2 regions of the Ureibacillus sp. FSL K6-3587 genome follow, and region 1 is predicted to be linked to the other one. Evidence: a T-box and tRNA genes for the amino acid it is inferred to sense, from the RefSeq annotation. Region 1 holds a T-box; the other holds one or more tRNA genes.
The links. A T-box is a leader RNA that pairs with one kind of tRNA and senses whether it is charged. The one in region 1 lies ahead of cysS (cysteine--tRNA ligase), so its partner is inferred to be a tRNA-Cys.
Positions count from the first base shown of each region.

Region 2: it has a tRNA-Cys gene. The T-box ahead of cysS (cysteine--tRNA ligase) is inferred to sense a tRNA for this amino acid. The anticodon was not compared.

Region 1 covers NZ_CP151969.1:1,267,121-1,271,738, forward strand. Annotated here, with positions in the region: gene ispD (2-C-methyl-D-erythritol 4-phosphate cytidylyltransferase) at 1-230, shown strand, start outside; gene ispF (2-C-methyl-D-erythritol 2,4-cyclodiphosphate synthase) at 413-892, shown strand; gene gltX (glutamate--tRNA ligase) at 1,084-2,544, shown strand; T-box leader at 2,589-2,805, shown strand; gene cysS (cysteine--tRNA ligase) at 2,970-4,373, shown strand; gene NSS77_RS06150 (Mini-ribonuclease 3) at 4,375-4,618, shown strand, end outside.
Region 2 covers NZ_CP151969.1:1,926,639-1,931,256, reverse strand. Annotated here, with positions in the region: gene tnpB (IS66 family insertion sequence element accessory protein TnpB) at 1-186, shown strand, start outside; gene NSS77_RS09510 (IS66 family transposase) at 190-1,809, shown strand; tRNA gene NSS77_RS09505 (tRNA-Leu) at 2,140-2,222, opposite strand; tRNA gene NSS77_RS09500 (tRNA-Cys) at 2,247-2,320, opposite strand; tRNA gene NSS77_RS09495 (tRNA-Gly) at 2,326-2,400, opposite strand; tRNA gene NSS77_RS09490 (tRNA-Gln) at 2,409-2,483, opposite strand; tRNA gene NSS77_RS09485 (tRNA-His) at 2,570-2,645, opposite strand; tRNA gene NSS77_RS09480 (tRNA-Trp) at 2,663-2,736, opposite strand; tRNA gene NSS77_RS09475 (tRNA-Tyr) at 2,748-2,832, opposite strand; tRNA gene NSS77_RS09470 (tRNA-Thr) at 2,840-2,915, opposite strand; tRNA gene NSS77_RS09465 (tRNA-Phe) at 2,930-3,005, opposite strand; tRNA gene NSS77_RS09460 (tRNA-Asp) at 3,018-3,093, opposite strand; tRNA gene NSS77_RS09455 (tRNA-Met) at 3,100-3,176, opposite strand; tRNA gene NSS77_RS09450 (tRNA-Val) at 3,193-3,268, opposite strand; tRNA gene NSS77_RS09445 (tRNA-Glu) at 3,273-3,347, opposite strand; tRNA gene NSS77_RS09440 (tRNA-Ser) at 3,360-3,452, opposite strand; tRNA gene NSS77_RS09435 (tRNA-Asn) at 3,461-3,535, opposite strand; rRNA gene rrf (5S ribosomal RNA) at 3,552-3,667, opposite strand; rRNA gene NSS77_RS09425 (23S ribosomal RNA) at 3,799-4,618, opposite strand, start outside.

The DNA of each region.
Region 1 (4,618 bases):
CCATCCAGACGCCGCAAGCTTTCCGTTTCGAACTGTTGCTTCATGCAGAGGATGTCGCAGAAAAAGTGGGTTTTTTAGGAACGGACGAAGCGATGCTTGTGGAACGTCTCGGCTATGAAATTCACATCGTCGAAAGCAGCTATGAAAATATTAAAATTACCACAAAAGAGGACTTGGTCTTTGGTGAAGCGATATTAAGAAACCGGCAGCTGAAAACCTCACAAATCTGATCGATTCGTGAGGTCTTTTCTTGTTTAATGATCTAAAAGGATTGTTTGGGAAAAATGCTTACAATCCATACAAATGGGAAATATGTTAATATATGAAGTGGTCATTTGGATTCAGATATTATAGTAAAGGATGGTGAACGCTGCATAATAGACAGAAAGCGTCTAGTACATGCAGCTGATATATGTTTCGGGTTGGACAAGGATTTGACGTTCATGCATTTCAAGAAGGGCGTCCGCTGATTATCGGCGGTATAGAAATCCCCCATACAAAAGGGCTTTTAGGGCATTCCGATGCAGATGTACTATTACACGCGATTACAGATGCGGCCCTTGGAGCGATTGGTGAAGGGGATATCGGCCGCCATTTTCCGGACACAGATCCGCAATATAAAGATGCGGACTCAGCAAAATTATTGGAATATATCTGGAAAATCGTTGAGGAAAAAGGGTATGTTCTTGGAAATGTGGACTGTACGATTATGGCACAAAGACCAAAGATGGCTCCGTATATTGAACAAATGAAAAACCGGATCGCTCAATTATTACATGCGGAACCTTCCCAAGTGAACGTGAAAGCGACGACAACGGAAAAACTGGGTTTTGTTGGACGGGAAGAAGGCATTGCAGCGCTTGCGACCATTTTATTGATCAAAAAACAGTAGTACTTACATGTAAGGAAAAATCATTACGTTTCAGAAATGACAAAATTTCTTTCCTACCATCAACTTTTCAATGCTGCACTGGAGTGGTAAAATGTACAAAAGTCGAGGGAAGCATTGGAAATAGTAAGATTTTAGCAATGTAATAACGAAAAACACAGTTTGTCAACTGCACAACTTAGGAGGAAAATAAGATGGCAAAAGAAGTTCGTGTTCGGTATGCACCAAGTCCTACCGGTCATTTACATATCGGTGGAGCACGCACAGCGTTATTCAACTATTTATTTGCAAAACATTACAACGGAACATTTGTTGTGCGCATTGAGGATACGGATATAGAGCGCAATGTAGAAGGCGGTGAAGCATCCCAGCTTGACAATTTGAGATGGTTGGGCATTATTCCTGATGAATCCGTTGATATTGGTGGACCTTATGCACCTTACCGCCAAACAGAGAGATTGGATATTTATAAAAAACATGCGGAAGAGTTGTTGGAACGCGGTTTGGCTTATAAATGCTTCTGTACGCCCGAAGAATTGGAAGCTTCAAGGGAAGCGCAAAGAGCAAAAGGTATTGCGGCTCCAACATATGACGGTAAATGCCGCCATTTGACGAAAGAAGAAATCGCGGAAAAAGAAGCGCAAGGAATTCCATATACAATCCGCTTCAAAGTGCCTGAAAATGTCACTTATAAATTCAATGATATGGTGCGCGGAGAAGTATCGTTTGAATCAAAAGATATCGGCGATTGGGTCATTATGAAAGCGAACGGAATCCCTACCTATAACTTTGCGGTTGTACTTGATGATCATTATATGGATATCACGCATGTATTCCGCGGCGAAGAGCATTTATCAAACACACCGAAACAAATGATGATTTTTGATGCGTTCGGTTGGGAATATCCGGAATTTGGCCATTTGACGATCATTGTGAATGAAAATCATAAGAAATTATCAAAACGTGACGAATCCATTATTCAATTCATCTCTCAATATAAAGAGCTGGGATATTTGCCTGAAGCGATGTTCAACTTCTTCGCATTGCTCGGTTGGTCTCCGGAAGGGGAAGAAGAAATCTTTACGAAAGAACAGCTTATTGAAATGTTTGATGAGAAACGTTTATCCAAATCACCTTCCATGTTTGACCGGAATAAACTAACATGGATGAATAACCAATACATCAAAAAATTGACTTTGGAAGAAGTGGTGGAACTGGCGCTTCCTCACTTGCAAAAAGCGGGGCTGCTTCCTGAAGAGTTGAATGAAGAACAAAAAGAATGGGCGACAAAATTGATCGGCTTGTATCATAATCAAATGAGCTATGGCGCAGAGATTGTGGAACTATCAAGCCTATTCTTTAAAGACGAAGTGGAATATGATGAAGAAGCGCAAGAGGTATTAGGTTGGGAGCACATCAAAGAAGTGGTTTCATCATTCAAACAGCAATTGGTGTCCTTGGAAACATTCGATGCCCCTTCCATTAAAGCGGCGCTTAAAGCGGTGCAAAAAGAGACAGGATATAAAGGGAAAAACTTGTTTATGCCAATCCGGGTGGTGACAACCGGCCAAACTCATGGACCGGACTTGGCTAGTACGATTGAGTTGGTTGGTAAAGAAAAAGTGTTGGCCCGTTTAGAAAAATTGGCAAACTAAGATGTTCTTAATGAATGGTGCGAATGGTCGATAATTAAATAAAAGCGAAAGCGTTGAAAAGGAGAAGTACGTAAAATATGTTTGAAAGAGAGGGTCACCATTGGCTGAAAGTGACCTAAACCTCTGTTTTACGGAAATGCACCTTTGAGCACTTGGCTGAAATGGAGTAGGCAAGTCGGCTGGTCACCGTTACAGGCCGCAGAGTGGAAAGCGTTTATGCTTTCAATCAGAGTGGAACCGCGCGACTTTGGCGTCTCTGTCATAGAAATATGATGGAGGCGTTTTTTATTTAAATAATCCAAAACCAATGTTTTGATTTATTGGCTTCTTTCATAGAAAAGATGGTAATTTAAAAATAGGAGAAAAATGTACGGAAAATTCGATGATTCAACAAACAAATGGAATTTTGTAAAGGAGAGACTGGCATGGCAATTCAAATTTACAATACGTTGACACGGAAAAAAGAACCTTTTGTTCCTCTCGAAGAAGGAAAGGTGAAAATGTACGTATGCGGTCCGACCGTTTATAACTATATACACATTGGAAATGCCCGTCCGGCGATCGTGTATGATACAGTGCGGAGATACTTGCAATATAAAGGGTATGATGTGAAATACGTTTCCAACTTTACGGATGTGGACGACAAAATCATCAAGGCGGCCAATGAATTGGGAGAAGAGGTTTCAGGGCTTACGGAACGTTTCATTAAAGCTTATTTTGAAGATATTACGGCTCTCGGCTGCAAGAAGGCGGATGTGCATCCCCGGGTAACGGAGCATATGAACGATATCATCGAATTTATAAAAGTATTGGTTGATAAAGGATATGCTTACGAGTCCCAAGGAGATGTCTATTTCCGCACACGTAAATTTGAAGACTATGGAAAGCTCAGCCATCAATCTATTGATGATTTAAAAGTGGGTGCCCGCATTGAACCGGGTGAAAAGAAAGAAGACCCGCTGGATTTTGCCCTTTGGAAAGCGGCAAAACCTGGGGAAATCTTCTGGGAGAGCCCTTGGGGAAAAGGGCGGCCTGGTTGGCATATCGAATGCTCTGTGATGGCCCGGGCGCATTTGGGCGATACCATTGACATCCATGCTGGAGGGCAAGATTTGACTTTCCCGCATCATGAAAACGAAATTGCCCAATCAGAAAGTTATACCGGAAAAACTTTCGCCCGTTATTGGATGCATAATGGGTATATTAATATCGACAATGAAAAAATGTCAAAATCCTTGGGGAACTTTGTATTGGTCCATGATATTATCCAAAAAATCGATCCGCAGGTATTGAGATTTTTCATGTTGTCCGTTCATTATCGCCATCCAATCAATTTCTCGGAAGAATTGATCGAATCGGCGCGCAGCGGGTTGGAACGCTTGCGCACAGCGTACTTGAACCTGCAGCATCGTTTGCAATCGACGACAAACCTTGCTGATGAGAGCGAAGAGTATTTAGAAAAAATTGATGAATTGAAAAAAGAATTTGAAAAGGAAATGGATGACGATTTCAATACGGCCAACGCAATCAGTGTTTTATTTGAACTGGCCCGTACGGCAAACACGTATTTGAACGAAACCAATACCGATGAAAAGGTGTTGAAAGCATTTATCGAAACTTTTGATGTGCTTAGTGAAGTATTGGGAATTAAACTGGCCCAAGAGACGGAAATTTTGGATGAAGACATTGAGAAATTAATCGAAGAGCGGAACATAGCAAGAAAAAACCGGGATTTCAAACGTGCGGATGAAATCCGGGATCAATTATTGAAGATGAACATCATTTTGGAAGATACGCGTCAAGGTACCCGTTGGAAACGAGGTTCATAATATGGCTCCATTAGTAGATGTCAATCAAATGAACGCGCTTGCCCTGGCCTATATGGGGGATGCGGTGTTGGAGGTGCGCATCAGGGAACATTTGCTGTTGAGCGGACGGATGAAGCCGAATACGCTGCACCACGAAGCGACAAAATATGTTTCCGCCAAAGCCCAATCCATGATTGTGCACCGCATGATCGAAGAACATTTTTTGACGGATGAAGAGCTGGCCATCTTTAGAAGGGGCCGCAATG
Region 2 (4,618 bases), 660 kb from region 1:
TGTTTATACTTTGATGGAGATGGCTTCGCTATGCTTTATAAACGATTGGATAATGGCAAACTCCAATGGCCACGAAATAAAAATGAAGTTCGTCGGCTCACGCAACAACAACTTCGTTGGTTACTTGAAGGACTCACAATTCATCAACCGAAAGCCATACAAAAATCTAAAAAAGGTGTCTTTTAACCAATGATTACTAGTGATATAATCAAGACATTATTGAATTTGGACGGAAATGTGGTGAATGATGTGAGCAATGATTCGAATGAAAAATTAATTCAATTATTAGAAGAACAACTCGCGCAATCCAATAAGAGAAATGAAGAACTGTTGAAACAAATTGAATCGTTGTCACAACAAGTTCGCTATTTAACAAAGCTTCTTTATGGCTCAAAATCAGAAAAATCAAAGTACCAAGCTCCAGATGGACAATGTTCTTTATTTGATGATGACTCTTTTTTTAACGAACCTGAGCACACAGAAGAACAAAGCACGGACACTGTTACCTATACAGTTGTTCGTAAAATACATAAAAAGAAACGAAACGATTTCTTCGTGGATGGTTTAGAAATTGAAGAAATTCATCATCACCCTGAAAACTTACAATGCGAGTGTTGTCAATCTCAGATGACAGAGATCGGCAGCACGATTGTTCGTGAGGAAGCAAAATTTATACCGGCTATTGTGAAGCGTGTTCGACATATCGAACACGCTTATGAGTGCAGGAATTGTAAAAAAGATCTCAGCAAAAATTCACAAATCAAACGAGGCAAAGCACCACAACCAGCGATTCAACGAAGTATTGCTGGACCAACGGTCTTGGCAAAAATCATCTACGATAAGTTTGTTCAATATTTACCTTTATATCGCCAGGTAAAGGAATGGAACCATTATGGTCTCCTTACAAACGATAAAAATTTATCGAACTGGGTGATTCGAATCGCGGAGGATTGGCTTCATCCAATCTACCATCGTATGAAAGAGCTCCTTATGAAAAAATCAATTCTTCATATTGATGAAACATACGCTCAAATACTCAACCGTTCGGATGGAAAGTCGGCTCAGTCTAATGCTTATAACTGGGTATTCCGAAGCGTTGCTTCTCAAGGGCCGACCATCGTCATGTTTCATAGTGCGTTATCGCGAAGTCGGGAAGTTTTAAAAGACTTCGTGGAAAAGTTCAAGGGAACCATCATTTGTGACGGATATTCTGCATACGCTGGTTTACCTAACGTCACATTCGCCAATTGTTGGGCACATGTGCGTAGAAAATGGCTAAAAGCCAACAGTAAAAACGCCGAAAAAGGTGTAGAATATTGTAATCGACTCTACGAATTGGAACGAAAGTTTAAGAAACTTTCACCAAGCAAACGTCGAAAAGCACGAAAAAAATATTCCAAACCGATTGTGGAAGAATTCTTACAATGGGTAGATGAATCTCCTTTTTACGGCAAAAGTGCCCTTGCGGAAGCGGCAAACTATACCTTGAAACATGCCGAAGGTCTAAAAGCATTTCTATATGACGGTCGAATTGCGATTGACAATAACCCAGCAGAAAATGCGATTCGTCCGAGTGTGATTGGTCGGAAGAACTGGCTTTTCTCTGTGAGTGAATTGGGAGCTGATGCCAATGCCGTTTGTTTGAGTTTAGCTGAAACGACAAAAGCTAATGGAATTGATTTCTATCAATACTTGGTCAAAGTATTGACAGAACTCCCAAACCTCCCAATCCATCAGCAACCAGAAATAATCGATCGCTACTTGCCTTGGTCTAAAAATATACGTGAATCATGTGCAATAGCAAAATAGCCCTCAATCTGAAAAAATTCAAGATTGTAGGGCTATTTGTCATGCGTACTAATAGGTACGCTTTTTTAATCCCTGTTTTAAGTTTTTCAATGCGTCATTTGAATTCGGGCTTACGAATATTCATTACCCAAAACTTAGCGAAAATAAAAACAGCTTAGGGGAACCTCGAATTTCCCCTAAGCCATCCGATTACATATTACCAAATAATGTCACTAAAATTTATTCACCAACACCATTTGACAAAGAACCTATAAATCTTATTCCGTATAACAAAAAAACGTTTCCCAAATTATCAGGAAACGTTTTTTTGGAACTTACTTTAATCATGGATGCCGATGGTGGGAGTCGAACCCACACTCCTTTTGGGAACACGATTTTGAGTCGTGCGCGTCTGCCAATTCCGCCACATCGGCGTAATATTATTTTTTTGTCTCATTTGGAGGCGGCTACCGGATTCGAACCGGTGATAAGGGTGTTGCAGACCCGTGCCTTACCACTTGGCTAAGCCGCCAACACTGGAGCGGAAGACGGGACTCGAACCCGCGACCCCCACCTTGGCAAGGTGGTGTTCTACCACTGAACTACTTCCGCATACTTGATGGCTGGGGTACCAGGATTCGAACCTGGGCATGACGGAATCAAAATCCGTTGCCTTACCACTTGGCTATACCCCAATTATATCATATAAAATCCTTATATTCTATATTGGTGGAAACCTAATGGAATCCTTTTTTATTTTCGAATCCATTTTCAGTTTTTATGGGGCGACTGATGGGAATCGAACCCACGAATGCCGGAGCCACAATCCGGTGCGTTAACCACTTCGCCACAGTCGCCATCATGTCTGGTTCATTGGCAGGGGCAGTAGGAATCGAACCCACACTGAAGGTTTTGGAGACCTTTGTTCTACCATTAAACTATGCCCCTGTAATATCAGATGGTGGAGGGGGGCGGATTCGAACCGCCGAACCCAAAGGGAACGGATTTACAGTCCGTCGCGTTTAGCCACTTCGCTACCCCTCCGAAAGTATGGTGCCGGCGAAAGGAATCGAACCCTCAACCTACTGATTACAAGTCAGTTGCTCTACCAGTTGAGCTACGCCGGCATTTATTTTCAAAATGGTGGGTTGGGGCGGAATCGAACCGCCGACACGAGGATTTTCAGTCCTCTGCTCTACCGACTGAGCTACCGACCCACTATTTTTTAATGGCGGTCCCGACGGGACTCGAACCCGCGATCTCCTGCGTGACAGGCAGGCATGTTAACCACTACACCACGGGACCACTCTTTGGTTGCGGGGGCAGGATTTGAACCTGCGACCTCCGGGTTATGAGCCCGACGAGCTACCAGACTGCTCTACCCCGCGATAATAAGTATTTTTATGGTGGAGGATGACGGGATCGAACCGCCGACCCTCTGCTTGTAAGGCAGATGCTCTCCCAGCTGAGCTAATCCTCCATATTGGTGACCCCTACGGGATTCGAACCCGTGTTACCGCCGTGAAAGGGCGGTGTCTTAACCACTTGACCAAGGGGCCAATCCTTAATAATGGCGGAGAGTAAGGGATTTGAACCCTTGAGACAGGTTATCCCCGTCTACACGATTTCCAATCGTGCTCCTTCAGCCACTCGGACAACTCTCCAAGAAGCATGGCTCCGAAGGTAGGATTCGAACCTACGACCAATCGGTTAACAGCCGATTGCTCTACCACTGAGCTACTTCGGAATGATTCTATTTTCAAGCCCAGCGACGTCCTACTCTCGCAGGGGGAAGCCCCCAACTACCATCGGCGCTAAAGAGCTTAACTTCCGTGTTCGGTATGGGAACGGGTGTGACCTCTTTGCTATCATCACTAGGCTTGTTTTCTCACCGAAAGACAAATATTATTATATCATATTTCGTTTATTTGTCAAGTATTTATTTGAATTTTTTTAGTAGTTGAGAGGTTGTTCTCTCAAAACTGGATAACGGCATTGAAAGCTTTTCTTTTGGTTAAGTCCTCGATCGATTAGTATCCGTCAGCTCCACACGTCACCGTGCTTCCACCTCGGACCTATCTACCTCATCGTCTTTGAGGGATCTTACTTGCTTATGCAATGGGAAATCTCATCTTGAGGGGGGCTTCATGCTTAGATGCTTTCAGCACTTATCCCGTCCACACATAGCTACCCAGCTGTGCCTTTGGCAAGACAACTGGTACACCAGCGGTGTGTCCATCCCGGTCCTCTCGTACTAAGGACAGCTCCTCTCAAATTTCCTGCGCCCACGACGGATAGGGACCGAACTGTCTCACGACGTTCTGAACCCAGCTCGCGTACCGCTTTAATGGGCGAACAGCCCAACCCTTGGGACCGACTACAGCCCCAGGATGCGATGAGCCGACATCGAGGTGCCAAACCTCCCCGTCGATGTGGACTCTTGGGGGAGATAAGCCTGTTATCCCCGGGGTAGCTTTTATCCGTTGAGCGATGGCCCTTCCATGCGGAACCACCGGATCACTAAGCCCGTCTTTCGACCCTGCTCGACTTGTAGGTCTCGCAGTCAAGCTCCCTTATGCCTTTACACTCTGCGAATGATTTCCAACCATTCTGAGGGAACCTTTGGGCGCCTCCGTTACCTTTTGGGAGGCGACCGCCCCAGTCAAACTGTCCACCTGACACTGTCTCCCAAGCCGATCAGGCTTGCGGGTTAGAATTTCAGTACAACCAGGGTAGTATCCCAAGGGCGCCTCCAGGGAAGCTGGCGCTCCCCCTTCTACGGCTCCTACCTATCCTGTACAAGTTGCACCGAAATTCAATATCAGGTTAC